Regions from separate parts of the Candidatus Pantoea symbiotica genome, predicted to be linked through region 2. Evidence: predicted binding sites of a transcription regulator. Region 2 holds the regulator's gene; the other holds the start of a gene.
The links. The regulator PurR, encoded in region 2, represses purine synthesis genes. The targets are predictions, from matches to a motif close to CANGCAAACGTTTGCNTG.
Positions count from the first base shown of each region.

Region 1 (16,103 bases), 2.4 Mb from region 2:
TGCGTTTTCCATGTGGCGACCCACACTTCAGCCGCGTCTTCCGGGATCTCATGCTCCAGCACGTCGATCTCCAGGCGATCGCCAATGCGTTTAGCGCCCAACTGGTTCAATTGCTCTTCCAGCAGCTTGATCGCGCCGCAGAAAAGATCGTATTCATGGTTACCGATGCCTACTGCGCCATAACGTAAGCCAGTGAGGTCCGGTTTTGTCTCTTGCAGTGCTTCATATAAAGGAAGCAAATTATCAGGCAGTTCACCGGCACCGTGCGTGGAGGTAACGATCAGCCAGATGCCTTCCGGTTGCAGCTCATCCAGCTCTGGGCCATGCAGCACCTCGGTTGAGAAGCCCGCTTCCTGCAGTTTTTCTTCCAGATGTTCAGCAACATATTCGGCGCTGCCAAGGGTACTTCCACTGATTAACGTAATATCGGCCATGATGCTCTCCCGCACTAAAGGCGAGCATTGTACGCTGTGATCAAGCCGTGATCCACCTGTGGAAAACAGGGTTAATAGATGAAAGCATCAGGCGACAAGTCGCGCCATACGCGCGATCTGCCGGGGATAAGTTTGTGCACAGCTTAGAGAGGGATCACGGCTTAATGGTGCGCATGATCGGGTTTTGCAGTGAGATCAGAGTTTCGGTGGATTGAATTTCGTCGATGGTCTGGATCTTGTTGATCAATACCTGTTGCAAGGCATCGATCGATCGGCACATCACTTTGATAAAGATGCTGTAGTGGCCGGTGGTGTACCAGGCTTCTACCACTTCATCCAGCGCATCGAGTTTGCTCAGCGCCGCCGGATAATCGCGCGCGCTTTTGAGGATAATGCCGATAAAGCAGCACACATCGAAGCCAAGCTGACGCGGATCGATCTCCACGCGCGTGCCTAAAATAATGCCCGCCTGACGCATCTTCTCCACCCGCACATGAATGGTGCCGGGGCTGACGTTGAACTGTTTGGCGAGCTCGGCATAGGCGGTGCGCGCATTCTGCAGCAGCGCATTAAGAATGCCGCGATCCAGGTTATCCAGCTGAAGGTGTTCCGCCATTGTCCATCCTCGTTAAGTTCTTCTTCTATGAATAGAGGAGAATGTGCAGCAAATTAGCGGTGCAGGCAAGGTGCAGACAACAGGCAGGCCGTTGTCTGCATGCTTTTTAGCGCTTACGCCAGAAGGTCACTTGTGCCTGCGTGTGCTGGAATTTGCGCGCCGTTTCGCGGATGACAAATGGCACATCCTGCGGCGGTGCCACTTCATCAAAGGCATCACGCAACAGACGCTGCAGCGCCTGATAGGTGGTCAGTGCTTCGCCATTTTCGCGAACACCGCCCAGCCAGTTCTCTTTCGGCGTGAAATCTTCCAGCCAGGTATACGGCGATGACAGCACCAGCAAACCGCCGGAACGGATCATCGAAGTAATATCCTGCAGGAAGCGCTTTGGCTGACGCAGACGATCAATCAGGTTAGACGCCAGCACCAGATCGTAACGATCCGGCTGCGGTTTCAGGTTACAGGCATCGCCCTGCACAAACTGAATGCGCTGCGCTTGCTCTGCTTCGAGGCCAAACTCTTTCAGCCGCACCTGACGATACTCCACCAGCTCGCCTTCCTCGGGCACTACATAGCGGAAATCCTCACCGGAAGTCAGCTGCAGCGCGACATCAATAAAGCGCGCCGAGTAATCCATGCCGGTTACCGCCTCGAAGTGTCGCGCCAGTTCAAAGCTGGCACGCCCGGTAGCGCAGCCGATGTCCAGCGCCCTCCCGCGCGCATTACAATGTGGCAGCAGTTTTTCCACCAGCGCCGCCGCGTAGTTAGGCACGTTGTAGTAACTCGGCCCGTACTGGAAATCGAGATACTGCGACACCATGCTGTCAGTTTCATAAGGATTGAGCGCCATGCTCTCTTCATGGGAAGAAACCACATAGCGGAAACCGGCGTGCTGGAAGAAGTGGCGACGGAAAGCGTAGCGCGCAGATTTCAGCGCTTCGTTGCCGGTAGAAATCCAGCTGCCACCTTTGATCAGCACATGTTTGCCATCAAAGGTCGGCGTCGAGAAGTCGTCGTACAGCGGATGCACCTTAAAGCCTTCGAAACCGTTGGTTGGCGTCGTGGCCCACTGCCAAACGTTGCCGACGATGTCGTAAAACTCACCCTGCGCGAAACGGTCGACCGGGCTGGAGGAAGCCCAATACGCCAGATTGATATTGCCGGGCGCTTCAGTCCAATCCGGCTGATCGCCGCCAACCTGCTCACGCAGCTGCGCCCATTCGGCCTCGCAGGGAAGCTGAATAGATTTACCGGTCTCTTCGGCCAGCCAGCGACAGAACGCGGCGGCTTCCAGTTGATTCACCTCCGCTGGCCAATCCCACGGCATCGCCACTTCTTCGGCCAGCACGCGCAGTTTTAGCTGATCGGGCAGCTTTTGGTCACCGACCCAGAACGTCGGCATCTGTGCGCCGGAGAATTCACGCCAGCTCCAACCTTCGTCATCCCACCAGCGGCGATCGTTATAACCGTCCGCCGCAATGAAGCGATAAAACTCCGCATTGCTGACCAGCATTTTGCTGGCCTTGAACGGCTTAAGTTCGGTCTGCTGGCTGCCGTATTCGTTATCCCAGCCATAGGTGTCGTCGGTTTTTCCCTGCTGCACGCGGCCGCCGGGCATTGCGATCAGGGCATTTTCCGGTACCGATTGACGATCGTGACGCGCTTGCTGACAAACCGGCCAGTGCGGCTGCGGCTTGACCCATTCAATCGGCAACTGGCGCATCAGCACGCTGGAGGTTTCCAGATGAATGCGTTCGTGCTCAATGCCCATCAAAACCACCCAAGCCGGGCTGTCCCAGCCGATTGGCAGTTCCAGCGGCAGGGTGCGAATAAACTCACTCACCAGACTTTTCACTTTGCCACGATAGTCGCGCACCTCTGCGATGCTCGGCCAGTCGTAATGGCTGTCGTTGAGATCGTCCCAACTCATCTCATCCACGCCGATCGCCATCATCGCTTCGATGCGATCGTCAACGCGTTGATCAAGATAGCGGCCTGCCATCAGCTTATTAATGTAGAAGGTCGCGGTGTGGCCAAAATAGAAGATCAGCGGATGGCGCAGCGAAATGGCTTTGTTAAACCAGGCGCGCTCGTCCGCCAGGCAATCAAACAGGCTTTCATACAGTTCCCAGGTTTGGGTGAAGTACGCCAGCAGCTCGGCCCGTTTTTGTTCGGAGTTTTGGCCGGAAAGTTTTAGCGTGCGGGTTGGTGCGGGAAGTTGGGCGGTCGTCACAAGGTGCTCCAGTTTGCTATGTGCTCGAACTTATCAATATAGCAAATTAGCATTTCCGCCAGATGAATTAGCGCTGCCAGCGGCGCAGCAGACGGCTTTTCAGGCCGGTATCGAAGCGCCAGATGTGATCGAAGATGCGCAGAATGCCGGGTTTGCCATGCAGCGACATCGCCACCGCATGGAAACGCTGTTGATGTTGGCGCTGACGCTGCTTGATGGTGCTGACGATGTCGTCCGGCAAACGTTGGGCAATAAAGTCAGAGACGATCACCGCATCCGCTTCCTGCCAGGCGATGCCTTCCATGCGTTTCACCACCGCCGCAAGGCAGGCCGCGAGATCGGTGCCGCCGCGAAAACGCTGGCTGAGGAAACGGATCGCCTGCTCAATGCCGTTGTCAGCGGTGAGCTCATAGCCGATCACTTCATGAGCGAACAGCATGATGTAGCAGCGGCGCTTATCCGCCAGCGCCACTTTCAGCAGCGCCAGGCAAAAGGCTTTGGCGCAGCGTTCGTTGAAACCGCCCATCGAACCGGACGTATCAACGCAGACGATAAACGGGCCGCGCGGTTGCTCTTCATGCTGCTGGTGGCTGACCGGGCTCATGGTGACTTTTTCGTGCCACGCATCGCCCTGCAGACGATAAGTCAGCAAGCGTTTTTCGACTAAGCGCCGATAAAATTCCAGCTCTAACTCGCTGATGCTCAATGCCGCCAATTCAGGCGGTAACAGACGCAGCACATCATCGCTTTGATGAATTCCGCTGACCTCTTCCGGCACGTTATCCGGTTCGCGTACCAACTGGTGAAACTCCTCCAGCGGCGCATCCTGCGACGGCACCGATTTAGCTTCGCGGCTGCGACCCAGCTGCTGCGCTAGCTTCATCAGCTCCGGCTGCTGGGCGAGGAAATCGCCGTATTGCACGATCAGTTCGTAATCGCCGTGCTGCAGCGGCGCTTTGCTCAAATCCCATAGGCGTCCGGCGGCGGCTTCATCATCATCGGTAAGGATTGGCGCCAGCTGACCGCTGATCGCCATGCGCTGCTGCAGCTCGGCCATCAAGCGTTCGCGCTGCTCTTCGAGAATAGTTTCATTCAGCGTTAGCGTTTGCAGCGTCAGGCTGAGACGCCAGCGTTGCAGGAACAGCGTGTGTTGCGCGTTGCTGAGCTGGTCGCTTTCGGCATTCAGCAGCAGTTTGCTGGCTTCTTCGATGAACGGCGACGGCAGGCTTTTCAGCTGCGTCATGATGTTGGGTAACTGCTGGGTGAAATGTTGCGTGCTGAGCAGCTGCATCTGCTGAAAAAGCTGAAACTCCTGCGCCAGCGCTTCTGGCACCGGCGTGACTTTGATCTGCTCGGCGATCTCCGATCGCCAGCGCGGCAGATCGCGCATCATGGCTTGCTTCAGGCGGGGAAACTTCTCAAAGAACAGCGCCAGCTGTGGCGAGGCGAGCAGCGCGATAATCAACTCTTCGATTAACTCGGTTTCGCCAATCGACAGCAGCGCACTCAGCGTCTCCAGTGAGATCATTTTCTCGCCTGTTTCAGCTGTTCCGCGACATCCTGCAGGCTGGTTTCAATGCGTGCCAGCCAGTCATCGCTAATGAACAGGCAGCGCTGATGCTGGCTGAACAGCGTGCGCTGCGCGCGCAACTGGGTTTCCAGCGCTTCATATTCATCGGCGATCTCCTGCGGCATCTCGCTACTGCTGCTGGCGCCCGGCAGCGTCAGACGCGTGGATTGCAGGCTAACATCGCGCAGCGTCAGACAATGATGCGTATCCACCAGCATATCCAGCGTTTGACCAAAGCCGATGCCGTTCAGCTTGCCGCGAATTTCACCGCCCTTCAGCAGCCACTGATCCAGTGCTTCACGGCCAATTAGAATGTGCGTCACCTGCATGTCGTGCAGCATTAACGGCTGTTGCAGCATCAGCGTCAGTTGCTCATCGGTAATGGCGGCGGGTAATTCGTAATGCGGTTTGCGGCTGAACATGCCGCTGTGTTTCTCCAGCGTCAGCGCTTGTGCCACGCTTTGCTGCTGTTGCAGCGCCAGACGGCGGCCTTTGATCTGCTGCAGCTTGTGTAGCAGCGCCTGTTGCTGCCACGCATGTTGCGACATCAGCGTATCGATTTCGCGATCCAGCATTTTCATCGATGCCACGTCATGCCACAGGCAATCTTTCAGCAGTACTAAGTCGATGGGCGCGATAGTCACGCGACCGCTATAAAAGGCGCTGGCCTGCAACAGATGAATGGCTTTCTTCCAGCGACGATCGGAAATGTACGGCGCGTCCGGCAGCGTTTCTAACTGCTGACGTAGCTGATAGATCAGTTCAAACACGTGATCCGGCAAACTGACCTGGCTGATGCCTTTCTGCCACTGCTCATACTCTTCATCGCTGATGCGCAGCGATTCCGCCACCGGATTGTCGTTTTCATCCTGCTGGTGGGTGAGCATGCTGCGGAAGTTCTGCTTCTCATGCACGTTATCCAGCCACAAGCGAATCAACATGCGGTCATACAGCGCTTCCAGTCCGCTATCGGCTTCCGGCAGTTCGTTGGAAGCGGTAACCAGCAAGCGCATCGGAATTTTTTCTTCGCTGTCGCCATTACGGAAGCGGCGTTCGTTGATGGCGGTCAGCAAGGTATTCAGAATCGCCGGGCCGGCTTTCCAGATTTCGTCGAGGAAGACAATTTCGGCATCCGGCAGATAGCCTTTGGTGAGACGCTGATACCGCCCTTCATCTTTCAGTGCCTGAATCGACAGCGGGCCAAACACCTCTTCCGGAGTGGAAAAACGGGTCATCAGGTATTCAAAAGCGCGGGCGTGCTGGAAGGCATATTTTAATCGGCGGGCAATCAGACTTTTGGCGATGCCTGGCGGCCCGAGCAGAAACACGCTTTCGCCACTTAAGGCTGCCAGCAAACAGAGGCGGATCGCATGATGGCGTTCATACAGCCCTTTTTCCAGAGCGTTGCTCAGGCGAGAAATTCTTTCTGCCAAAAGATGGGGTTGAGCCATAATCACATCATTATCCTTTTGATCCTGGTGCCGTCATATTCTGGCGAGCGCAATACTCTACTGATTATCATGCGCGATTGCGTTGATAGCCGTCAGCTTTTTTGTTTCAGAAGGTTGATGCGAGAGAACTCGCCGCTTCCAACGGTTTTTTGGCGCTATTTTCGGCGAAAAACCGCGTCACCAACGCGATGGTGACACTTTGTAAGAGTAGGTTTTTTTGGGAATATGTGCATACTGTGCGCTTTTTGATGGCTTGAGCGGAAGGCAAGTGCCTCCGGCTCCAACAAAAGACAACTTATGAGCTCGGATAAGAAACAGTCCCTTGGGGCAGTCACGCTGGCGGCAATTGGCGTGGTGTATGGCGATATCGGTACCAGCCCGCTCTATACATTGCGTGAATGTCTCTCTGGTCAGTTTGGATTTGGCGTAGAGCGCGAAGCGGTATTTGGCTTCCTGTCGCTGATCTTCTGGCTGCTGATTCTGGTGGTGTCGCTGAAGTACATCAGCTACGTGATGCGCGCGGATAACGCCGGTGAAGGCGGGATTTTAACGCTGATGTCGCTGGCCGGACGCCATACCGGCGCCAGAGCCACGGCAATTCTGGTGATCATGGGACTGATTGGCGGCAGCTTCTTCTACGGCGAAGTGGTGATTACGCCGGCGGTTTCGGTGCTATCGGCGATCGAAGGTCTGGAAATTGCCGCGCCAAGTCTTGATGCCTACATCGTGCCGTTGGCGATTGCAGTGCTGACTTTACTGTTTGTTATCCAAAAACACGGCACCGGCATTGTCGGCAAGCTGTTCGCGCCGGTGATGCTGCTGTGGTTTTTGGTGCTGGCGGTTCTGGGCGCGCGCAGCATTATTGACAATCCTGACGTCCTGCATGCGATGAACCCGTATTGGGCGGTGCACTTCTTCATCCAATATAAAACCGTTTCCTTCTTCGCGCTGGGCGCGGTGGTGCTGGCGATTACCGGCGTAGAAGCGCTGTATGCCGATATGGGCCACTTCGGTAAATTCCCGATTCGTCTTGCCTGGTTCATCGTGGTGCTGCCTTCGCTGGTGCTCAACTACTTTGGTCAGGGCGCGCTGCTGCTCAAACATCCCGAAGCGATCAAAAACCCGTTCTTCCTGCTCGCGCCGGATTGGATGCTGATCCCGATGTTGATTCTTGCGACCTTAGCCACGGTGATTGCGTCGCAGGCGGTGATTTCCGGCGTGTTCTCATTAACGCGTCAGGCGGTGCGTCTCGGCTATTTGCCACCGATGCGCATTGTGCACACCTCAGAAGAGGAGTCCGGGCAGATCTATATTCCAGTGATTAACTGGCTGCTCTATTTCTCGGTAGTGATTGTGATTGTCGGCTTCGAGCACTCCAGCAATCTGGCGGCGGCGTACGGCATTGCGGTAACCGGCACCATGGTGCTGACAGCTATTCTCTGTTCAACCGTGGCGATTCAAAACTGGCACTGGAACCGCTATCTGGTGGTGTTGATTCTGATTGCCATGTTGATCATCGACGTGTCGCTGTTCTCCGCCAACCTGATCAAGGTGTTCTCCGGTGGTTGGCTGCCGCTGACGCTGGCGTTGATGATGTTCATCATCATGACCACCTGGAAAAGCGAGCGTTTCCGCCTGCTGCGTCGTATGCATGAGCACGGCAATTCCCTCGAAGCGATGATCGCGTCGCTGGAGAAATCGCCGCCGGTACGCGTGCCGGGCACTGCGGTGTATATGTCGCGGGCGCTGAACGTGATTCCGTTTGCCATGCTGCATAACCTCAAGCACAACAAAGTGTTGCATGAGCGCGTGGTGCTGCTGACGCTGCGTACGGAAGATGCGCCTTATGTGCACAATGTGCGTCGCGTGACCATCGAACAGTTATCGCCAACTTTCTGGCGCGTGGTGGCAAGCTATGGCTGGCGCGAAACGCCAAACGTCGAAGAGATTTTCCACCGCTGCGGCCTTGAAGGCCTAAACTGCCGCATGATGGAAACCTCCTTCTTTATGTCGCATGAATCGCTGATTATCGGCGATCGTCCGTGGTATCTGCGCCTGCGCGGCAAGCTGTTCCTCGCGCTGCAACGCAATGCGCTGCGCGCGCCGGATCAGTTTGAAATCCCACCTAACCGCGTGATCGAGCTGGGAACCCAGGTCGAGATTTAACGCTGTGCGCGTCACCAACTTAAGGTGACGCGCAATCCTCCGCTGGCGCGCTGGCTGAACTGCAAGCGAATGCCGTGCAGTTGGGCAATATTCTTCACGATGGAAAGCCCTAATCCGCTGCCGGTTTGCGCCTGTCCCGGCGGTCGCCAGAAGCGTTCACCCAACCTTGCCAACTGCTCATCGCTGACCCCCGGCCCGTTATCATCAACGGTAATGGCGCGGGCATTGAGCTGTACATCAATAGTGCTGCCCGACGGCGAATAGCGCAGCGCGTTATCCAGCAGGTTTCGCACCATCAAACCCAGCAATAGCGGATGACCGTTCATCACCGGTTCGGCGTGGCTGGTGAATTGCAAAGCGGTGTCTTGTTGTTCCGCCTGCGGGAAGTGCTCCGCCAGCAGGTTTTGCAGCAGCGGCGCCAGCGCCACCGGCTGAAATTCGCTGCGCAGGTCGTCAGCTTCCACGCGTGACAGCGTTAAGAGCTGATCCACCAAACGCGTGGCGCGCACAATGCCGCTGTCCAGCTGCAGAATCGCCCGTTTACGCATCGCTTCATCATCATCGGCCAGCTGAATCACTTCGCTCTGCACGCGCAGCGCCGCCAACGGGCTGCGCAGTTCATGGGCGGCATCGGAGGTAAAGCGACGTTCGCGCTGCACCAGATGCGCCATACGACTAAACAAGCCGTTAAGCGCCACCACCAGCGGCTTCACTTCTTTAGGCAGGCGCGTGTCCGGCAATGGCGTGGCATCGTCCGGCGCTCGTTGATGCAGCGAAAGCGTGAGGCGCTTCAATGGGCGCAGCTCGAACCACACCAGCGCCAGCAGCAACAGCAGCATAAAAGGCATGGCGATCAACCATGGCAGCAGGCTACTGAGCGCCAGATCGCGCGTCATATCTTCGCGGTATTCCCACTCTTGCCCAACCACCACGCGATAACGCTTATCCGCGGAAGTTAGCCACACTAAGCGCCAGCTATCTTTATCGCCGCGTAGGCGGCCATCGGTAAAGCCATCACGTTGGTAATCAAACTGTAAATCACGCCCATTTTCGCCGTCATTGAGCAGCGGCTGGCCGTCAGCGCTGAAGATGGCAAACGCCAGCGCATCGTCATCCTGATCGCCACGATGATGACGCAGGATCGACTTGGTTTTAGGCAGTTTTTCGTCCTGTAGCGAGGTGGGATCGAGCGTAATTAAACGTTTGGCGAACAGCATTTGCTGAGTATCAAACAGCTCGTCTACCGTATCGCGGGTTTGGTGCCAGGCGCTGAGGCTGGCAAGGCCGCCGCACAGCATAATCAGCAGCACAAAGCCGATGGCGAGGCGCAGAAACAGACTCATTCTTCCGTTCCCAACGTATAACCGACGCCGTGTACGGTACGAATAAACTGGCTGCCGAGTTTCTTGCGCAGATGATGAATGTGCACTTCCACCGCATTGCTGGAGACATCTTCATCCCAGCTGTAGAGCTTTTCCTCAAGCTGACTGCGCGTCAGCACGCGGCCGGGATTGCGCAGAAACAGCTCCAGCAGCGCCAGTTCGCGGCTCTTCAGGCTGACGGCTTCACCATCGCACTGCACGCTGTGGCTGCCGGGCGCCATCACCACTTTGCCGTGTTTGAGTTCCGGCTGCAGTTGGCCGTGACGGCGACGGATCAGCGCCTGCAAGCGTGCCGCCACTTCTGATAATGCAAACGGCTTGCACAGATAATCGTCGGCGCCGAGCTGCAATCCCTGTACGCGCTGATCGAGCGCATCGCGCGCGGTGAGAATCAGCACCGGTACATCCTGTCCTTGCTGGCGCCACTGACGCAGGATATCCAGACCATCGCGTTCTGGCAGCGATAGATCCAGCACCACCGCGTCCCAGGGCGCGGCCGTCAACGCCTGAAATCCGGCTTCGCCGGAGACAAACCAATCCACGCTGAATCCGAGTTTGGTCAACCCGACTTTCAACCCGTCGCCAATCAGCGAGTCATCTTCTATCAGTAAAATGCGCATCAACTCTCCTTCTGTTAAGCGGAGTTATACGAAGCACAATCGCTCTTGTACAGCGAAAATCCCGGCAAATAGACTATTTTTCATGAATGTTAGCTCAACGGATTCTCTTAAGATCCTGTTAAGAACCTTATGGTGAAATAGCTGCCGTAAACCGACACATTCATGGAAAAGAGGTGAAATATGAAAAAATCTGCAGCCCTGTTAGCTATCATCGCTCTGGCCGCCACGCCGGTTCTTGCCGCTCAGCAAGGTGGCTTTGTTGACCCGAATGCGCCATCCGCGCAGGTGAAGTCCGGTGGTTTCAAAGCCGATAACACCAGCGTTGTCACGGTGAAACAGGCAGAAGAGATGAAGGACGATAGCTGGATCACCGTGCGCGGTACGCTTGAGAAGCAAATCGGTGATGAGGATTATCAGTTCCGTGATGCCACCGGCACCATGAAGGTCGAGATCGATCATAAACGCTGGAACGGTTTGACCATCACGCCGAAGGATCAGGTAGAACTGACCGGCGAACTGGATAAAGATTTCAACTCCATCGAACTGGACGTGAAACAGGTGCGTAAACTGCCTTAATCCCTGCTTCGGGGCCGCAGCAGCGGCTCCAACATCCTACCAAACTCAAATTCTCTCTGGCTCAAGCGAAACGTTTCGATGGCGATCACATTTCCGTGATGCCGCCATTGAGTTGCCGTGCGCATTTTATACACTCCCGAACAGCGAAACGTTTCGCTGTGGAGTGGAATAAATGAAAAAAGGTCGCTTGTTAAACGCTGAAGTCTCTCATGTGATTGCTCGCCTGGGGCACACCGATACGCTGACGATTGCAGATGCAGGCTTGCCGATTCCGGCTGGTCCACAGCGCATCGATCTGGCGTTAACGCCGGGTACGCCCGAATTTTTACAGGTGGTTGAGGTTGTCACGCAGGAGATGCAGGTCGAAAGCGCCCTGATGGCGGAGGAGATTAAGCAGCACAATCCGCAGCTCCACAGCGCACTGCTCGCCGTGCTCGAAGCCTTGCAACAGCACCAGGGGAATATCATCACCATTCGTTACACCAGCCATGAACAATTCAAACAACAAACGCAGCGTAGTCAGGCGGTCATTCGCAGCGGAGAGTGTTCTCCGTATGCGAATGTCATCCTGAGCGCCGGCGTGACCTTCTGAGGCCGCTATGCAACCGTTACTGCAACTCAAAGGGATTGAAAAGTCGTTTCCTGGCGTAAAGGCGCTGAATGGCGCATCGCTCGCCGTTTATCCAGGACGCGCAATGGCGCTGGTGGGCGAAAACGGCGCGGGCAAATCCACCATGATGAAAGTGTTGACTGGCATTTACAGCATGGATGCCGGTTCCATGCAGTGGCTTGGTCAGGATGTGGCGTTTTCTGGCCCGAAAGCGTCGCAGGAAGCGGGTATTGGCATTATCCATCAGGAACTTAACCTGATTCCGCAACTGACCGTCGCCGAGAATATCTTCCTTGGCCGCGAATTTGTTAACCGCTTTGGCCGCATCGAATGGAAAAAGATGTACGCCGAGGCGGATGAGCTATTAAAGCGCCTCAATCTGCGCTTCAGCAGTCATAAGCTGGTGGGCGATTTGTCGATTGGCGATCAGCAGATGGTCGAGATCGCCAAAGTGCTCAGCTTCGAGTCGAAGGTCATCATTATGGATGAACCGACCGATGCGCTGACCGATACCGAAACGCTGTCGCTGTTCCGCGTCATCAACGAACTGAAAGCGCAGGGCTGCGGCATCGTCTATATCTCGCACCGCATGAAAGAGATCTTCGAGATTTGCGATGACGTCACCGTGTTCCGCGATGGGCAGTTTATTGCCGAGCGCGCGGTGTGCGATCTCAGCGAAGAGAGCCTGATCGAGATGATGGTCGGCCGCAAGCTGGAAGATCAATATCCACGTATCGATCAGCAGCCGGGTGAGATCCGCTTAAAAGTTGAAAACCTCAGCGGCCCGGGCGTTGATGACGTCAGCTTTACGCTGCGCAAAGGGGAAATCCTTGGCGTGTCGGGCCTGATGGGCGCGGGACGTACCGAACTGATGAAAGTGCTGTACGGCGCGCTGCCGCGCAGTAAAGGTAAAGTCACGCTGAATGGCCGCGAAATCACCACCCGCTCCCCGCAAGACGGATTGGCGAACGGCATCGTTTATATCTCCGAAGATCGTAAGCGCGATGGTTTGGTGTTGGGCATGTCGGTGAAAGAGAACATGTCGCTGACCGCGCTGCGCTATTTCAGCACCGGCGCGGGCAACCTGAGACACAGCGACGAGCAGTTGGCGGTGGGCGATTTTATCCGCCTGTTCAACGTCAAAACTCCTTCAATGGAGCAGCCGATTGGCCTGCTATCCGGCGGTAATCAGCAAAAAGTAGCGATTGCGCGCGGCCTGATGACGCGCCCGGATGTGTTGATTCTTGATGAGCCAACACGCGGCGTCGATGTCGGGGCAAAAAAAGAAATTTATCAGTTAATTAATCAGTTTAAAGCCGAAGGGCTGAGCATCATTTTGGTGTCGTCGGAAATGCCGGAAGTGCTGGGCATGAGCGATCGCATCGTGGTGATGCATGAAGGCCATCTGAGTGGCGAATTTTCCCGTGAGCAAGCTACCCAGGAATCCCTGATGGCGGCGGCAGTCGGTAAGCAACACAGCGAGGAGTTAGTTGTATGAGCACCCAAACCTTACCCGCCAGCCGTCGCTGGTTCAGCAAAGCCTGGCTGCTGGAGCAGAAATCACTGATTGCATTGATCGTGCTGATCGCCGTGGTTGCCAGCCAGAGCCCGAACTTCTTCACGCTGGCCAACATGTTCAACATTCTGCAGCAGACCTCGGTCAACGCCATTATGGCGGTCGGCATGACGCTGGTGATTCTGACTTCAGGTATTGATCTGTCGGTGGGCTCGCTGCTGGCGCTGACTGGCGCGGTGGCGGCATCGATTGTCGGATTAGAAGTCAATGCGCTGGTGGCCGTTGCGGCTTCGCTGGCGCTGGGAGCGGCGATTGGCGGTATTACCGGCGTGATTGTGGCGCGCGGCAAGGTGCAGGCTTTCATCGCCACGCTGGTGATGATGCTGCTGCTGCGCGGCGTCACCATGGTTTACACCAACGGCAGCCCGATCAATACCGGCTTCAACGATAACGCCGATCTGTTTGGCTGGTTCGGTATCGGTCGTCCGCTGGGCATCCCAACGCCGGTGTGGCTGATGGTCGCGGTGTTTGGACTGGCGTGGTACATGCTGCATCACACGCGGCTTGGTCGTTACATCTATGCGTTGGGTGGCAACGAAGCGGCGACGCGCTTGTCGGGCATCAACGTTAATCGCGTCAAAATCATCGTTTATTCGCTGTGCGGCCTGCTGGCGGCATTGGCGGGCACCATCGAGGTGGCGCGTCTCTCTTCCGCACAACCTACCGCGGGCACCGGTTATGAACTGGATGCGATCGCGGCGGTGGTGCTGGGCGGTACCAGCCTGGCGGGCGGCAAAGGTCGCATCATGGGCACGCTGATTGGTGCGTTGATCCTCGGTTTCCTGAACAACGGCCTGAATCTGATGGGCGTATCGTCTTACTACCAAATGATTGTTAAAGCCGTCGTCATTCTGCTAGCGGTGCTGGTGGATAACAAAAGCAGTAAATAACTCTGACCTTCACACAGGATTTAAAAATGAAAAAGTTAACTGCATTGGCCGTCATTCTTGGCGCCACCCTCAGTGCTGGCGCAATGGCAAAGGACACCATTGCTCTGGTGGTTTCAACCCTGAATAATCCGTTCTTTGTGTCTCTGAAAGATGGCGCACAGAAAGAAGCTGACCAACTGGGTTATAACCTCGTGGTGCTGGATTCGCAGAACAACCCAGCGAAAGAGCTGGCGAACGTGCAAGATCTGACGGTGCGCGGCACCAAGCTGCTGCTGATTAACCCAACCGATTCTGATGCGGTGGGTAACGCCGTTAAGATGGCAAACCAGGCGAATATTCCGGTGATCACGCTGGACCGCGTGGCAGCACAGGGCACCGTAGTGAGCCACGTGGCTTCTGACAACCGTTTCGGCGGCAAAATGGCCGGTGACTTCATCGCCAAAAAACTGGGTGATGGCGCGAAAATTATTGAACTGCAAGGCATTGCCGGTACGTCTGCGGCGCGTGAGCGTGGCGAAGGCTTTAAACAAGCGGCTGATGCGCACAAATTCAACATCCTGGCGAGCCAGCCTGCTGACTTCGACCGTACTAAAGGTCTGAACGTAATGCAGAACCTGTTGCAGGGACATCCGGATGTGCAGGCCGTCTTCGCTCAGAACGACGAAATGGCGCTGGGCGCGCTGCGTGCGCTGCAAACTGCCGGGAAAACCGACGTGCTGGTGGTGGGCTTTGACGGCACCGCTGACGGTGTGAAAGCTGTCGAATCAGGTAAACTGACCGCCACTGTGGCTCAGATGCCAGACAAGATTGGTGTGATTGGCGTGCAGACTGCCGATAAAGTATTGAAAGGCGAAAAGGTGCAGGCGGTTAATCCGGTTGACCTGAAGCTGGTTACCAAATAATAAGTAAAGAAAAGCAGGGCAACGCGCCACCGTCCTGGTGGCGCATCTTTCTGGATGAATCCCAATGACCACAAGCGCAAAACTGGCCGTTCTCGGCAGCATCAATGCCGATCACATCCTTAACCTCGCCCACTTTCCACGTCCGGGCGAAACGGTGATCGGGAAACAGTACCAAATTGCCTTTGGCGGCAAAGGGGCCAATCAGGCGGTGGCTGCCGGTCGTGCCGGTGCAGACATTGCCTTTATTGCCTGCGTAGGCGCCGATGATATCGGCGAGCGCATTCGTCAGCAGTTGCAGCAAGACCGTATTGATACCGCACCGGTTGAAACCGTCGCTGATGAATCGACCGGTGTAGCGATGATCTTCGTGAATGGCGAAGGCGAAAATAATATCGGCATCTATTCCGGTGCCAATGCCGCGCTGACGCCGACTCGCGTTGCGCAGCACCAGCAAGTGATTGCCGATGCCGATGCGTTGCTGATGCAGCTGGAATCTCCGCTGGAAAGCGTTCTGGCCGCCGCGAAGATTGCCCGCGCGCAGCAGACGCAAGTGATCCTGAATCCCGCGCCGGCCACCGCGCTCTCTGATGAACTGCTCGCGCTTATCGACATCATCACGCCAAATGAAACCGAAGCAGAAATTCTCACCGGCATTGCGGTGAAGAGCGATGAAGATGCCGCGCGTGCTGCTGCGGCATTGCATGCCAAAGGTATCGATACCGTGTTAATCACTTTAGGCCGTCGCGGTGTGTGGCTGAGTGAGCAAGGCAATGGCGTGCGCATTCCGGGCTTCAGCGTGCAGGCCATCGATACTATTGCGGCGGGTGATACCTTCAACGGTGCGTTTATTACCGCACGTCTGGAAGGTGTGCCAATGCACGATGCCGTACGTTTCGCCCATGCCGCTGCCGCGATTGCGGTAACGCGTCCGGGCGCGCAGCCCTCAGTGCCGTGGCGCACTGAGATCGACGCCTTCCTGCAGCAACAGGGCTAAGCGCTTGGCTACCATGAAAGATGTCGCCCGCCTGGCGGGCGTCTCGACCTCCACCGTTTCACACGTCATTAATAACAATCGCT
Region 1 covers NZ_JBSZHR010000002.1:3,963,603-3,979,705, reverse strand. Annotated here, with positions in the region: gene mioC (FMN-binding protein MioC) at 1-434, opposite strand, end outside; gene asnC (transcriptional regulator AsnC) at 589-1,050, opposite strand; gene ovoA (5-histidylcysteine sulfoxide synthase) at 1,157-3,283, opposite strand; gene viaA (ATPase RavA stimulator ViaA) at 3,351-4,811, opposite strand; gene ravA (ATPase RavA) at 4,808-6,304, opposite strand; gene kup (low affinity potassium transporter Kup) at 6,602-8,470, shown strand; gene qseC (quorum sensing histidine kinase QseC) at 8,482-9,813, opposite strand; gene qseB (quorum sensing response regulator transcription factor QseB) at 9,810-10,472, opposite strand; gene ACXIZX_RS19135 (YgiW/YdeI family stress tolerance OB fold protein) at 10,653-11,048, shown strand; gene rbsD (D-ribose pyranase) at 11,221-11,640, shown strand; gene rbsA (ribose ABC transporter ATP-binding protein RbsA) at 11,648-13,156, shown strand; gene rbsC (ribose ABC transporter permease) at 13,153-14,124, shown strand; gene rbsB (ribose ABC transporter substrate-binding protein RbsB) at 14,151-15,026, shown strand; gene rbsK (ribokinase) at 15,091-16,020, shown strand; gene rbsR (ribose operon transcriptional repressor RbsR) at 16,025-16,103, shown strand, end outside.
Region 1: a site for PurR is predicted at 11,190-11,207, ahead of rbsD (D-ribose pyranase). Genes of this name have one in related genera too.

Region 2 (16,103 bases):
GAATCTGAGAACTGATAGATTGCCGCCAGCAGCATCAGTTGCGCCGCAAGGGTAATGACTTCAGGATTTGCGGTATAAAGCGCGGCGATATCATGACGGAAGATCACGGTAAAGAGCGCGGTGATGGCCGCCATGCTGATGCCGACGCCTTGCCCAGTCCACGCGGCAACGCGCGCCTGTTCGGCTGAACCTTGTCCGAGTCGATAGCCAACACGAATGGTGGTGGCCACGCCGAGCGACAACGGCAACACGAACATCAACGAACTGAAGTTGAGCGCAATCTGGTGCCCGGCCACTTTGACGATGCCGAGTGGTGATACTAGAAGCGCAACCACGGCAAACAGTGTCACCTCAAAGAACAGCGCCAACGCCACTGGCAAACCCAGCGTGAACAGGCGTGACAAGATTGCGCGTGACGGCGCGGACCAGCGCGTTTTCATGCGGATATCGCGCATGCTTGCCATGCGTTTCACCCAGAAGCGCATTACCAGGAACATCACCCAATATACCGATGCCGTCGCCACACCGCAGCCGACGCCGCCTAAGGCCGGCATACCGAAATGCCCGTAAATGAAGACATAGTTGAGCGGAATGTTCACCATCAGTCCGAGAAAGCCGAGCAGCATCGCCGGTTTGGTTTTCGACAAACCTTCACACTGGTTGCGCATCACCTGGAACAACAGATATCCCGGTGCGCCCCACAGCAACGCATGCAGGTATCCTTCGGCTTTGGCGGCCAATTCAGGATCGATGTCATGCATGGTGTTAATCAGATAACCGGCATTCCACAGCACCACCATAATCAGTAGCGCAACGGCAATTGCCATCCAGTATCCCTGGCGCACTTGTTCCGCGATACGTTCGCGTCGTCCTGAACCGTTGAGTTGCGCAACGGTAGGCGTCAAAGCCAGTAGAAGACCATGACCAAACAGAATGGCGGGAAGCCAGATAGAGGTGCCGACAGCAACGGCGGCCATATCCGTGGCGCTTACCGCACCGGCCATAACAGTATCTACAAATCCCATCGCCGTCTGGGCCACCTGAGCAAGGATGACCGGGATCGCGAGGGCCAGCAATTGACGCGCTTCTGTAAAATACTTCTGCACGTTACACCTGCTTAATTAAAGAAGAGAGCGGGGCTAAATCCCCAAAGAATGCGCGGCATAGTGTAGCGGCAGCGCTGGCTTCCGCCAAACGTTGATCGCATTTTGTTTAGCAATTTGTGTAAAGTTGGAACTCCGCCAAATTAAGCTGCCGCCAACAAGCTGTGATAAACTGACGCAAAATTTGCAGAGGCTGAGATTATGTTTACTGGAATTGTGCAAGGCACGGCAGAAATTGTCGGCATTGAAGAGAAAGATCTGTTTCGAACCCATATTGTGCGCTTACCGGAGGATCTGTTACCGGGACTGGCGCTTGGCGCATCGGTGGCACACAACGGCTGCTGCCTGACCGTAACCGAGATTAACGGCGATTTGGTCAGCTTCGATCTGATTAAAGAAACACTGCGCATTACCAACCTGGGTGAATTAAAGGTGGGGGATGTGGTGAATATTGAGCGTGCAGCGAAGTTCAGTGATGAAATTGGCGGCCATTTAATGTCTGGCCATATTATGACCACGGCGGAAATCTGCAAAATCATCCAGTCTGAAAACAACCGCGAAATCTGGTTTAAATTACAGGACGCCACGCAGATCAAATATATTCTGCACAAAGGTTTCGTGGGTATCGATGGAATTAGTTTGACCGTTGGCGACGTGACGAAAAGCAAATTCTGTGTGCATTTGATTCCGGAAACGCTGGAGCGCACCACTTTAGGCGCGAAGAAGTTTGGTCATAAGGTCAATATTGAGATTGATCCGCATACGCAGGCCATTGTGGAAACGGTTGAGCGCGTATTAGCGCAGCGTGAAGCCGCTGCACTGGCGCAGATTGCTGGCGCAGAATAATACCGTTAAAAAAGGCGCCATGCGGCGCCTTGATTCATTTGAAAGCTTATTAACGCGCAACGCGTAAACCGCCATCCTTGCCACGACTGAATACTACCTGCCACAGCTGAATATCACGGGCACGAAACGCACCGGCGCAGGCGTTGAGATAATAGTCGAACATTCGTTTAAAACGTTCGCCATATTTCTCAGCCAGCTGCGGCCACGCCGCCTGAAAACGTTCATACCATGCCATTAACGTCGTATCGTAATCTGCGCCAAAGTTATGCCAATCTTCCATGACGAAATGTGGCTCACTGGCGTCAGCGATTTGACGCACTGACGGCAAACAACCGTTCGGGAAGATATATTTATCAATCCACGGATCGACATTCATATCTGTGGTGAGGGCGCCAATGGTGTGCAGCAAAAATATGCCGTCTGGTTTGAGGTTGCGGTCAGCAACATCAAAATAAGTGGCATAGTTTTTCGGCCCGACATGTTCAAACATACCGACAGAAACGATGCGATCATATTGATTATTCAGGTCGCGATAGTCCTGAAGTAATATAGTCACATCCAGTCCTTCACAGCGTTGTTGTGCCAGTTTTTGTTGCTCAGCTGAAATAGTCACGCCATGCACCGTGACGCCATAATGGCGCGCGGCGTATTCTGCCAGTCCACCCCAGCCACAACCGATATCCAACAACGTCATGCCCGGTTCAAGTTGCAACTTGCGGCAAATCATATCCAGTTTGGCTTGCTGCGCGTTTTCCAGGGTATCAGCATCTTTCCAGTAGCCGCAGGAATATTGCATATAAGGATCAAGCATCAGTGAGAATAGATCATTACCAAGGTCGTAATGCTCTTTACCCACAATCCAGGCGCGTTTTTTTGATTGCAAATTAGTGAGACGCGCGGCGGCGATGCGCAACGTATCTTTAAAATGCCGGGGTAATTGTTTATCCAGATGGTGTTTTAAAACGCGATGGAAGAACATATCTAGCTGTTCGCACTCCCACCAACCATCCATGTAACTTTCACCTAATCCGAGCGATCCTTCCTCAAGAACGCGTTTAAAAAAATCTGGATGCTTTACCTGAATATCCCAGGGACGAGTGCCATTAACTGCAATATCAGCCCGCTCTAGCAGTTCATTGACGATCCGATACCAGTGGTTTTCTTCAAGGCTCACTTCTTCTATAACAGATGAACTCATAGCTTCTCCATCACCTTCCGATCTGAACCTGAGAAAAAGAATAGCCAATTTCCCAAGACCTGTGAGAGAACTCACGGAAAATCCGTGCGCCAGAAATCCGACGTTGTACGACGTAGTACAGAGGTATGAATTTGAGCAGAAAAGTGGGTCGCCGCACCGGATAATGTGCAGACGCCATCCCGCGACAGTGTCGCTAAAGGTATTACATTTATATTATTGATTTAATACAGAATTACTGACCCACAGAGTATATGCTCACGTGGGTCAATATTCAACGGGTTATCGTTAGTTTGCTAACGAAAATCATTGAGTCAGAGATTATCTTCGCAGGGACGGGAAGTGTGGGCAATATCACTTTGTGCGTTTAGCGATCGCTGGCAGACAAAGCCCGCCCACGCCAGTACCACGGTGGCGACCATCACTAACGTGGTGTTGAACAACGCCTGTTCAAGGCCGGCGGAGACCAGCAGGCTGGCAACAAAGCATAATCCTAACTGGAATAAGTTCTGTAATCCTGCGGCTTTACCGGTGGCGTGCGGGAAGGGCGCTAATGCGCTAGCAACCACAATCGGATAGATCGCACCATTGGCCAGCGCCATGCCGCAGAAGGGCATCAACAATACAAACAGCGGCGCTGAGGGCATCAGGGCGATGACAAACAAACTCAGGATGCTCAGGCTATACAACACCAGCAACCACGGCAGCAGTTGCGCGCCCTGATAACGATTTAACAGCGTGCGGCAGCCAAAGCCACCAATCAGAAATGCAATGGTCTGCGGAATATAGCTCAGGCCAATATCGCCCGGCGTCAGGCCAGCAGCGGCGAGAATGAAAGGTGATCCCGTCAGCCAGGCGAAAAAGCTCGCCGAACACGCCGAGTAGATCAAGACGTTACCGCTGTAAACGCGGGTGCCCAGCAAGGTCAACCATCCAGGTTGTTTGCCTGCCGCAACTTTCTCGCGCTTAGGCGAGGTTAACTGCAGCGTACCGATCAGCAACACCACGGCAACCAGCGTCAATGTGATAAAGATGCTGCGCCAGTGGAAGTGGCCGATAAGCCAGGCGCCGAGCAGCGGTGCCAGCGCCGGAGACAGCGCAACCAGCGGCATAATTGTCGCAAACACTTTATTGGCTTTGGCTTTTGGATAGTGATCCACCACCAGCGCCTGCCAGCTCACGGCAGCAGCACACACGCCAATCGCCTGCACAAAACGCAGCGCCAGCATCAGGCGGACATCGGTCACCCAAAGCATCCCCAGACAACCAAGGGCGAAGATGGCTAAACCGGCCAGCAAAATTGGTTTACGCCCGTAACGATCTGACAGCGGCCCCCAAAATACCTGGGCACAGGCGAAACCGCCGAGAAACAGACTCAGGCTGGCGCTAATGGTGCCAGGTGCGCTAGCGAAATCACGCTGCATATCGCCAAAGGCAGGTAAATACATATCCGTGGCAAGAAAGCCGAGCATGCTGAGCACGGCAAGATAAGGCATAAATGCTTTAGACGACAACATGTTGATTCTCTTTTGGGCAGGTTGAACGCCGGGGAGTGTAAAAGGATGCAACGCGCTTTGTGAAACGCTAATATTTGCATAGTGCTGTTAAATTTTTTGAAGGCAAAATTATGTGGTCAGAATATGCGCTTGAAGTGGTGGATGCGGTGGCGCGCACTGGGAGTTTTAGTGCGGCAGCGCAGGAGCTGCATCGTGTGCCTTCTGCCGTCAGCTATACCGTACGACAGCTGGAAACCTGGCTGGCAGTGCCGCTGTTTGAGCGTCAGCACCGCGAAGTGGTGATGACACCCGCGGGCGAGCATTTTGTGCGTGAAGGGCGATCTGTTATCAAAAAAATGCTGGCAACCCGTCGACAGTGTCAGCAACTGGCAAATGGCTGGCGTGGGGAGCTAAGTATCGCGGTTGACTGCATTGTTAAACCGCAGCGCACGCGGCAGTTAGTGAAGGATTTCTATCGCCATTTTCCCGATATGGAGCTGATTATCAGCTACGAAGTGTTCAACGGCGTATGGGATGCATTGGCTGATGGCCGGGTTGATGTGGCTATTGGCGCAACCCAGGCGATTCCGGTGGGCGGACGTTTTGCCTTTCAGGATATGGGCGCACTGAACTGGCGTTGTGTAGTGAGTCCCGATCATCCACTGGTTAACAGCAGGGAGCTGGATGATGAAACATTGCGGGCATGGCCATCGCTGGTGCTGGAAGATACCTCGCGTGCGTTGCCGCGCCGTATGACATGGACGCTGGATAATCAGCGACGTCTGGTGGTACCAGAATGGGAAACCGGAATGGATTGTTTGCTGGCAGGATTGTGCGTTGGAATGGTGCCGGGCCATCTGGCACGTCCGCTGCTGGATAGCCATAAACTGGTCGAACTGGCACTGCCGCAGGCCTTTCCGGACAGTCCGTGCTGCGTCAGCTGGTCAGAACAGCGCGCGTCACCGGCGCTGGAGTGGTTACTGGCTTATCTCGGGGATGCCGAAACGCTGAACCACGAATGGCTCAGCGAAGTGTCTGCTTAGCGGCGATAGTCGCGGAACGGACCGTACGCCACCGAACGGCGCTCAATCAGCGTTGGCTGAACCTCAATGGTTTGCGGATCTTCACGCTTGCTGGTGATGCGATCCAGTAGCATTTCCAGCGCTTTTTCACCCAGTTCGGCTTTTGGCTGATGCACGGTGGTCAGCGCTGGCGTGAAATAGCGCGCGTTGCGCACGTTATCGTAGCCGATGACCGAGATATCCTGCGGTACGCGCAAGCCCATCTCATCAGCAGCGCAAATCGCGCCCATCGCCATAATATCGCCGCCGCAGAACACCGCCGTTGGGCGCTGTTTCTGATTTAAAATCTGCTGCATCGCCTGATAGCCCGATTCAGGCTCAAAGTCGCCCTGAACTACCCATTCAGGACGCACCGTAATGTCCGCTTCGTTCATTGCCTGCAGGAAGCCAGCGTGACGGCCGCCGCCGGTGTTGCGCTCCATCTGGCCGGGAATGGCACCGATATCGCGATGACCGCGTTCAATCAGATAACGCCCGGCGAGATAGCCGCCCTGAAACGCATTGTCCTGCACGGTATCGGTGAAGTCACCGCGCGATGCACCCCAATCCATCACCACCATGGGAATGTTGCGGTTCTCTTCCAGCATCTGTAGCAAATCGTCTGGATACTCAGAACACATCACCAGCAAGCCATCGACGCGCTTTTGCGCCATCATTGACAGGTAAGCACGTTGCTTTTGCAGATCGTTATGCGCGTTGCCGAGAATCAGCGTGTAGCCGCGTTCGAAACAACGGTTCTCCACCGCTTCGATAATTTCAGCGAAATAGGGCGCTTCGCTGGAGGTCGCCAGCAAACCTAAGGTTTTGGTGTGATTAACTTTGAGACTACGCGCCACGGCACTGGGCGAGTAGTGTAATTCTTTGATCGCTTCCCATACGGCGTTACGCGTCTCTTCCGCAACGAAACGCGTTTTGTTGATGACATGCGAAACCGTGGTGGTTGAGACACCCGCGCGTTTTGCGACATCTTTAATTGTTGCCATGAAAATGGTACTCCTGGGCTTATCGCAACTTACTGATAAGTATATTGTTAAACGTTTGCGTCTGCTAATGCTTTTATAGCCCAAAAAGCAGGCGAAATGGTGTGTTTTAGCAGGCGAAATCACTTCATCACGCTGTAAATACAGCATGCGCAAAATCTGTTGCGCAACGAAAGGCGGCGATTCTAGCAAGCTGGCGCGGATAACACGAGATTTTTGCCCATTGCTGTGCGAAAATCGCTTTAACCCTAATAATTGTGTGACTAAGGAGTTGTAATGAATACCGACCTGAAGCTGGCGCTAATGACCACTGTTGGCGCACTGTTGATGATTATCGCCTTCAGCTTTACCGCGATCATGCATTAACAAAAAAGCCGGAGCTGAGAACAGCATCCGGCTTTTTTATGATTGTTGCGCAACAGCTAGCGAATAGTTTTTGGCGTCATCATACGACGCGCGCCCACATAGTGTTTTTGCCAGTAATCCTCACCCAATACGCTAATCTGAATATCTTTGCCGGTACGCGGCGACTGAATGAATTTCCCGTTGCCGAGATACACGCCAACATGATCGGCAGTGCCGCGATTATTGATGCGGAAGAACACCAGATCACCTTTCTCCAGCATTTCACGCTTAATCGGTGCCGCATCGCGCAGGTGATACATCTCATTGGCGGTGCGCGGGAATTTGAATTTCACCAGATCTTTATAGGCGTACCACACTAAGCCGCTGCAGTCGAAACCGGTGTGTGGCGAAGTGCCGCCCCACTGATAAGGTTTGCCGAGTTGGCCCATTAATTTGGTCATCGCCGTTTCACGCGCCTTTTGATAACGCTGGCGGTGCGCCTTACTCATTTTGATGCCGGTCAGCGCTAATGCTTCATCATCGACGGCGATCTCAGGTGTTTTCTTCGCTAAACGTTGATGACCGTATTTCTTAGCAGAGAGTTTCAGCGGGGATTTTTTGCTGGTGGTTTTATGCAGCGCAGTTTCTGTTTTGGTCTGTTTTTTGAGTTTGAATTTTTGAACAGCAGTCAGGCGCGATTTTTTGGTGGTGGTTTTCACCGGGCGTCGTTTGCGGCGCTCGTCTTCACGTGCGCTCTTTTTCTCTGCTTTAAGCGAACTGGCATTAACGGGCGCATGCGGAGATGCAGCAGCCACATTAAAAAACAGTTGGGCGAAAGCCAGTATGAAAAGCGTTATTAGTAGACGCATAATCCGGTTACAGGTTAAGCAGGCTGAATGAAAGCAGACTGCGTTAAAGTGAGAGAAATCTGATCAAGCGATCAGCGCCGAGGCAATTCTAATCCACTTTTTTTCCAAAAGGTAAGGCCTTTTTCCATTAATATGTTACCAGATTGATTCTGTAGCAAAAATGAGCTATTTCAGCTGGTTAACGCAGCGAAACTATTGCTAATTATTAATTTATTAATGCCAATTAATGATATGAAAATGTTATTTGTCATGCGTTAACTTAACAAACATGGCGATTAGCCAGTGCAAACGCAAAATCCCGTTTTCAGTCCGGGAGCGAAATCGCTACAATAAACAAACACGAAGTAGAAGATTAAGGAAGGCAATAATGAGTACTGTTGAAAAAATTCAGCGTCAGATCGCAGAAAACCCGATTCTGCTGTACATGAAAGGTTCTCCAAAGCTGCCAAGCTGCGGTTTCTCGGCGCAAGCCGTGCAGGCGCTTTCTGCGTGTGGCGAGCGTTTCGCATACGTGGACATTCTGCAGAACCCGGACATTCGCGCTGAAATGCCAAAATACGCTAACTGGCCAACCTTCCCGCAGCTGTGGGTCGATGGTGAACTGGTCGGCGGCTGCGACATCATCGTTGAGATGTTCCAGCGCGGTGAACTTCAGCCACTGCTGAAAGAGACCGCTGAGAAGTATAAAGAAGCGGAATAATGCAGAAGGCCGACAAATGTCGGCCTTTTCTTTGCTTACTCGACAGACGCGTCGTCTGCGGGTTCTTCACTGAAAGCCAGCGGCCAGCCGCCCAGGCGTTTCCAGCGGTTCACCAACTCACAAAACAGCGTCGCGGTTTGCTCGGTGTCATACAGCGCCGAATGCGCTTGCGTACTATCAAACTCCATTCCCGCCGCTTTACAGGCTTTCGCCAGCACGGTTTGCCCCAGCACTAAACCACTTAACGCTGCGGTATCAAAGGTGGCAAAAGGGTGGAACGGATTGCGCTTCAGGCTGGCGCGCTCTGCGGCCGCCATCACGAAGTTGAGATCGAAAGTGGCATTGTGCGCCACGATAATGGCGCGATTGCAGCCGCTATCTTTGGTGCCTTTGCGCACCATTTTAAAAATCGCATGCAGCGCTTCGTATTCGCTTACCGCACCACGCAGCGGATTGGTGGGATCGATGCCGGTAAACGCCAGCGCCGCAGGATTCAGAATGGCGCCTTCAAACGGTTCCACATGGAAGTGCAGCGTTTCATCGCGGTGCAACCAGCCGTCTTCATCCATTTTCAGCGTTATGGCTGCAATTTCCAGCAGTGCATCGGTTTGTGCATTGAAACCTGCGGTTTCAACGTCGATCACAACAGGATAAAAACCGCGGAAGCGTTGGTGGAGAGCGTTTAAAGCGTTCGATTCAGACATCAGGATCTCATGGCAATAAATAGGGCAGCGCGCATTATGGCAAAAATCGCAGGAGGGTGCAGCAGGAGAGGGAAGTCAGCCTGCAAATAGCAGGCTGACCAGCAACCTTAGTTGCCTAAGCCGTGACCGGCATGTTTGTTTTCAATCAGTTCGATCTTGTAACCGTCTGGATCTTCGACAAACGCAATAATGGTAGAACCGCCTTTTACCGGGCCCGCTTCACGCGTCACGTTGCCGCCCGCGCTGCGAATGCGTTCGCAGGTGTCAGCCACGTTGTCCACGCCCAGCGCGATATGGCCGTAAGCGTTGCCGAGATCGTATTTATCCACGCCCCAGTTGTAAGTCAGCTCAATCACCGCGCCTTCGCTCTCTTCGGTGTAGCCAACGAATGCCAGCGTGTATTTGTACTCGGTGTTTTCGCTCTGACGCAGCACGCGCATGCCGAGCACGCGGGTGTAGAAATCGATAGAACGTTGCAAATCGCCAACGCGTAACATGGTGTGAAGTAAACGCATAACATCCTCTTTTTTAAAACGTCATCAGTGAATGACAAGACAACTAAGTATACACACTGATGAAACAACGCTGCCGCCTATCCGACGCGGCAGCCATTTTCTTACAGGGTTGGATAATCGGTGTAACCTTCCGCGCCGCCGCCGTAGAAGCTCTCAGGACGCTGCGGATTGAGTGGCGCATCTTGCTGCAAACGAGCAACCAGATCCGGGTTAGCGATAAAGTCGCGACCAAACGCCACCGCGTCAATCAGGCCGCGTGCAATCAGATCATCTGCTTTCTCAACGGTGTAAGCACCGGCACCGATAATCACGCCCGGGAACAGCGCACGCACTTTCTCACGGAATGCATCGCTATAAGGCTGTCCGCCTGCCCAGTCTGGCTCAGAAAGGTGCAGATAGGCGATGCCGCGCTTGCCCAACTCGGCGATGTACCACAATGCCGCTTTCTCTTCTTCCGGGCCATTTTCCAGATTCTGGAAGGCACCGATTGGCGAAACGCGGATACCGATACGATTGGCAGACCAGTTAGCAATCGCCGCATCAACCACTTCCAGCGCGAAACGACCACGTTTCTCAATCGAACCGCCGTACTCATCGCTACGCTGGTTTGAGCCGGGTGCGAGGAACTGATGCATCAGGTAACCGTGCGCTGAGTGCAGTTCCAGCAGGTCGAAGTCGGCTTCGCGCGCATTGGCGGCGGCCTGGCCAAAATCTTTGACGATTTGCTGAATTTCAGCCACTGACAGCTCGCGCGGTACTGAGGTGTCTTCACGATAGACAGAACCATCCGCAGCGCGCAGGGAAGTGCGCGTACCTGCCGCTAGCGCGGTCGGTGCGACCGGCGCTTTGCCTTCTGGCTGCACGCTATTATGAGAAATGCGACCGGTGTGCCACAGCTGCACGGCGCTGTGACCGTTAGCGGCATGAATGCCTTCGTTAATCATTTTCCACGCGGCAATTTGCTGCTGTGTGTGCAGACCCGGCGCACCGGCATAGCCTTTCGCCTGGAAAGAGATCTGGGTGGCTTCGGTGATGATCAAACCGGCACTGGCGCGCTGCTGATAATATTCAGCCATCAGCGGCGTCGGAATATCGCCCGGCTCAATGCTGCGCAGGCGCGTCAACGGGGCCATAAAAATGCGGTTCGGTACGGTAATCGCGCCCACTTTGAGTGGGGAGAACAGCTGCTTACTCGCCATATTGATTGCTCCAGGAAGACCGGTCGTCTAGTAACGACGATTTTTAAAAATCAGTGACTTATCAGCCACTGTTCGATGGTTTCGAGCGCCAGACTAATCGGACCCGGCTCTCGGGAAATCTTGCTCTGCAAACTGGCCCCGAGCCACAACAAGTAGCAGCGCTGCGCCAGTTGCTGCGGTGTTTGCCCAAACGGCAGCGGCTGCTCAGCGGCTACCTCAGTCAAACAGCGCGTGTAGGCAGCGATGATGGCATTGGCGCCTTGTTGCAGGGCATCGCGCATGGGTTCGGAGAGATCGCACACTTCGGCTGACAATTTCACGCCAAGGCAGCCAACAATATGACCTTGCTCGATAAACAGCCTTTCGCCGTAGCGGAAATGCGCTAACAGGCGTTCGCTCGGCGGTAAACCGGGCAGATTCAGCTGCTGATCAATCTGTTGCTGGAAGTTGGCGAAGTAGCGCTCAATCAGCGCCACGCCAAAGGCCTCTTTCGAACCGAAATAGTGGTAGAACGAGCCTTTAGTGACTTCCGCCAGCGCCAGCATCTCGATCAATCCCATGCCGGTAAAGCCGCGCTGTAAACAAACCTGCTCGCCAATAGCGAGCAGATGTTCACGAGTGTCGTTGCGTTGCAGAGTCTTATTCATGGGTCGCAGGTTATTAGACCAGTCAGTCTAGCGCAACCCTCAGGTGGCGGTTTGGCACGATCTGTTCATATCCAACTGCGGTTGATACTGCTGAGTCTGGATATTGAACATACCTAAAAGCGTATGGAAAAGATTATCTTGCGATACCTTTGCATCGGCAGCTTGCTGGCGCAAACAGGCTTCATTGATGTGATTCGCCGCCGCGTAACCCGGTGACATCCACATCAGCAGAGGAATGTGTGTTTGCTGTGAGGGCGCAAACATATAAGGCGCACCGTGCAGATACATCCCGCGCTCGCCAAGCGATTCGCCGTGATCGGAGAGATAGACCAGCGCCACATTGAAGCGATCGCTCAGGCCTTTGAGCTTATCGATGGTGCGGCTCAGCATGGCGTCGGTATACAGCAGCGAGTTATCGTAGGTATTTACCAATGCCTGATGATCGCAATCCTGAATCTGTTTGCTGTCGCAGGTGGGCGTAAAACGGCGGAACTCAGCCGGATAACGCTGATAATAGGCCGGACCGTGGCTGCCCATTTGATGCAGTACAATAATGCCGTCGTTGTGCAGACTATCAATATAGTTATCAAGACGATGCAGCAACACATCATCCTGGCAAAACCCATCGTGACAATATTGCGGCAGTTTCCACTGTGTCATGTCGGTGTGCGGCACGCGGTCGCAGGCGCCTTTGCAACCACCATCGTTTTCGCGCCACAGCACGCTCACGCCGGCATGCGCCAGGATATCAAGCACGCCTTCCTGGTGGTGCGCCAGATTCGCGTCGTAATGCACGCGTGGCATATTGGAGAACATGCAGGGCACCGATATAGCGGTTTCTGTGCCACAGGAAATGGCGTTGGGATAGTAAATGACCTGCTGTTTTTTCAGCTCCGGATTGGTGTCACGCGCGTAGCCACCCAGCGAAAAATTCTCGGCACGCGCCGTTTCACCCACCACTAACACCACCAGCGTTTTCTTGGTTGCTGCGGAGATTAATGGGCCTTTGTGGGCATCCTCGCCAATCTTTACCAATTCCTGACTACCTTGCAGATAACGTTGATCGACATAGTGGCCAGTACCGCTAACCACGTTGGCCGGAGTAATCATCTTGATCAGGTTTTTATTGTTGCGAATCAGCGAGGCGTAATCTTTGTAAAACAGCGCCGCCATCAGCAATATGAGTAATATTGCGCCCAGTGCGCCCGTCAGGCGTTGCAGCAGATTCCACCACCAGCGCGTGCCGTTATTGATGCGCACGCCGCAAATCAGCGCCACCGGCACCATCCCCATCAACAGCATCCAGAGTAGATAGCGACTGCTGATCAGCGCACCGGCTTCCTGCGGGTCGGATTCAAAGACGTTTTGAATCATATTGGTGTCGATCACCGTGCCAAAACTGTGCATGAAGTAATTGGCGGCGGCGCTAACCAATACCAGCGCAATTAGCAACGGTTTGCGCAGATAAGGCCAGGCGGCTAGCGAGAAGAGAAAATAGAACGCCGAGGCGAGCACCAGCGGAATACTGGCGGCGAACAGATAATCGTGGACGTGATCGTAAGGGATCATTTCCCAGGCGCGCAGCAAGAAAAGGGCATTCAGGACTAATGCGAAAAACAGGGCGGCAATAAGATTAAATCCGTTGGTGCCGCACTGAAAGGTGATCGGGAATCTCATGAAAACTCAACGGTAAGAGGTAATGTGACAATCGTATGAAGACAAGATGAGGAAAACCTTAACGAAGATTAAACGTAAGCAATCCAAATCCTTTAAATGCTGGCTTTTTGGTAAACAGGCGTAACGAAATGCCGCGATGGCTTGATTATGCGCAATGCCCGTATACTCTTTGCACAATGTCATTAAGCTGTTATCAATGTGATTTGAGATGTTAATTGCGGAGTGCATGTGGCCGAGCAACTAGAGTTCTTCCCCGTTCCCAGCCCGTGTCGTGGCATTTGCCAGAGTGACGCGCGTGGCTATTGTCGTGGCTGTTTACGCAGCCGGGAAGAGCGCTTTAACTGGATGAAATTCAGCGATGCGCAAAAGCGCGATGTGCTGCGCTTGTGCCGGCAACGCTTTTTGCGCCTGCAGCGCCAGCAAAAAGTCGATGAAGATCATGATCCACAACAACCGGAACTGTTTTAAGAAAACGACGATTTGCCTTTCCGTTATACTCCCGCTTTCGTTATCTGGAATCGTGTTTAGGGGAGTTTAACCATGTTACAACCGCAGGCTATTTCACCGCAGGGACCGTCCTTTTCACCGCTGATTGCCGGTTACTGGCGTTTAATGGAGTGGGGCATGACGCCGCAGCAAGTGGTGCAGTTTATTGAGCACCATTTAGCGCTGGGCATTACCACTGTCGATCATGCTGATATCTACGGCGATTACCAGTGTGAAGCCGCCTTTGGTGCAGCACTGCGCCTCACGCCAGGTTTGCGTGAAAAGCTGCAAATCGTCACTAAATGCGGCATTGCGACGCGCGCCAAACCCGAACACCGCATTGGTCACTACATCACCGAAGCCAGCCACATTCTGCACAGCGCCGAGAACTCGCTGCGCCATTTCAATACCGATTACCTCGATTTGCTGCTGATTCATCGTCCGGACCCGTTGATGGACGCGGATGAAATTGCCGAAGCGTTTACGGCGTTGCATCAGAGCGGCAAAGTGCGCCATTTTGGCGTCTCTAACTTCACTGCGTCTCAGTTCACGCTGCTGCAATCGCGTTTGCCATTTAGTCTGGTCACTAATCAACTGGAAATCTCCCCGCTGGAGCAAACGTCGCTGCTGGATGGCTCGCTCGATCAGTGCCAGCAGAACCGTATCCGCCCAATGGCGTGGTCCTGCCTCGGCGGCGGTCGCGTGTTTAACGATCCACACTATCAGCCGTTGCGCGATGAGCTGGAGCAGGTGAAGCAGGAGATTGGCGCCAGCAATATCGAGCAAGTGGTGTATGCATGGGTGATGAAGCTGCCAAGCCGTCCGCTGCCGATTATTGGATCAGGCAAAATTGAACGTGTGAAAGAAGCGGTTGGCGCCTGCCAGTTAACCCTCGATCGCCAGCAATGGTTCCGCATCCGCAAAGCCGCCATCGGCTACGATGTGCCCTAAAGCGTAAAGCTGCGTCAAATTACGGCAGCCTGGATGAAAGCAGTCCAGGCTTACAGGGAATCTAACCGTAAGGAGACGTTATGAAGAAAACCCTCATTGTTATGCTGGCTCTGGCTTGCGCCGCAGGCGCGCAGGCGGCGTCAGAAGAAGTCACGCTGCACGAAACCACCGCGCAAGGAATTGGGGCGGCAATTGGCAAAGTCACTATCAGCGAAAAGCCGTACGGTGTGCAATTTACGCCAGCGTTAAGTGGCCTGAAGCCGGGCGTTCATGGTTTCCACGTGCATGCTAAAGGCAGCTGTGAACCGGGCGAGTCGGACGGAAAAACGGTGGCGGCCGGTGCGGCGGGCGGACATCTCGATCCGCAAAAAACCGGCAAGCATCTTGGCCCGTACGCCGATGGTCACCTTGGCGACTTGCCCGCGTTGTTTGTAACCGAAGATGGCAAGGCGACTTATCCGGTGGTTGCGCCACGCATCAAATCCCTGAGTGAAATCAAAGGAAAAGCCCTGATGGTGCATGTGGGCGGCGATAATCATGCCGACCATCCGCAACCGCTCGGCGGCGGCGGGGCGCGTTTTGCCTGCGGCGTAATTTAATCTCCTGGGCGGCAGCAGCTTGTCGCCCTGATTTCCTTACTTTGAAAAAAATTGACCCATTTTCTTGCTACTCTCAGCGGTTTTTCCGTCCTATGATATTGATTCAGGAATAAAACCTTCAGGGGCAGGAATGAAAGCGCGTGGGATGATGTTGTTATGTTTATTGCTGGTGGGATGCGATCAACCCAACGACACACAGCTGCGTTTAGATGCCAGTCGACAACTGCAACGCACCATCGATACCAACCCGCTGCGTGTTGAGTGTGAAAAGATTGCGCGTGGGCGTGAATGGCTGACACAGCACACCCTCCACCGTCTGGAAGCCAAAGGCTGCGAAAACGTTCTGCGCAGCGCCACCGAAACCAACTTCACCCACAGCGAAACTTATCGTCATGCGATGACGGTGGTATGCGGTGGCATTCAGGGTAAAAGTTTCACCGGCACCACCTTGTATCGACGTTTTATCTACTCTTCAGAAGAGAAGGCGCTGGTGATTGAACCGATGTCCGATCAGGACAAAACCCGCTTCGAAGGACAGAAATCGCTGCAGCAGTTGCAGGACGATTTTAATCGCCAGACCACGCAATATTGTCAGTGATTAATCCGGCACCGCCTGCGCCAACTGGGCGAGTGAGCAGCGCAGGCGCCACAAAATACCCGCCAGCGTATTGGCTTCGCTCTCCGCTTGCTGCTGCAGCTGGTTAATCAT
Region 2 covers NZ_JBSZHR010000002.1:1,597,014-1,613,116, forward strand. Annotated here, with positions in the region: gene ACXIZX_RS08025 (MATE family efflux transporter) at 1-1,106, opposite strand, end outside; gene ACXIZX_RS08030 (riboflavin synthase subunit alpha) at 1,305-1,949, shown strand; gene cfa (cyclopropane fatty acyl phospholipid synthase) at 1,999-3,147, opposite strand; gene punC (purine nucleoside transporter PunC) at 3,459-4,661, opposite strand; gene punR (DNA-binding transcriptional activator PunR) at 4,772-5,683, shown strand; gene purR (HTH-type transcriptional repressor PurR) at 5,680-6,705, opposite strand; gene cydH (cytochrome bd-I oxidase subunit CydH) at 6,979-7,068, shown strand; gene ACXIZX_RS08060 (C40 family peptidase) at 7,125-7,916, opposite strand; gene ACXIZX_RS08065 (Grx4 family monothiol glutaredoxin) at 8,281-8,616, shown strand; gene rnt (ribonuclease T) at 8,652-9,320, opposite strand; gene gloA (lactoylglutathione lyase) at 9,428-9,835, opposite strand; gene nemA (alkene reductase) at 9,937-11,034, opposite strand; gene ACXIZX_RS08085 (TetR/AcrR family transcriptional regulator) at 11,085-11,681, opposite strand; gene eptA (phosphoethanolamine transferase EptA) at 11,721-13,358, opposite strand; gene ACXIZX_RS08095 (DUF1289 domain-containing protein) at 13,587-13,826, shown strand; gene ACXIZX_RS08100 (aldo/keto reductase) at 13,899-14,795, shown strand; gene sodC (superoxide dismutase [Cu-Zn] SodC) at 14,876-15,394, shown strand; gene ACXIZX_RS08110 (hypothetical protein) at 15,525-15,992, shown strand; gene ACXIZX_RS08115 (FUSC family protein) at 15,993-16,103, opposite strand, start outside.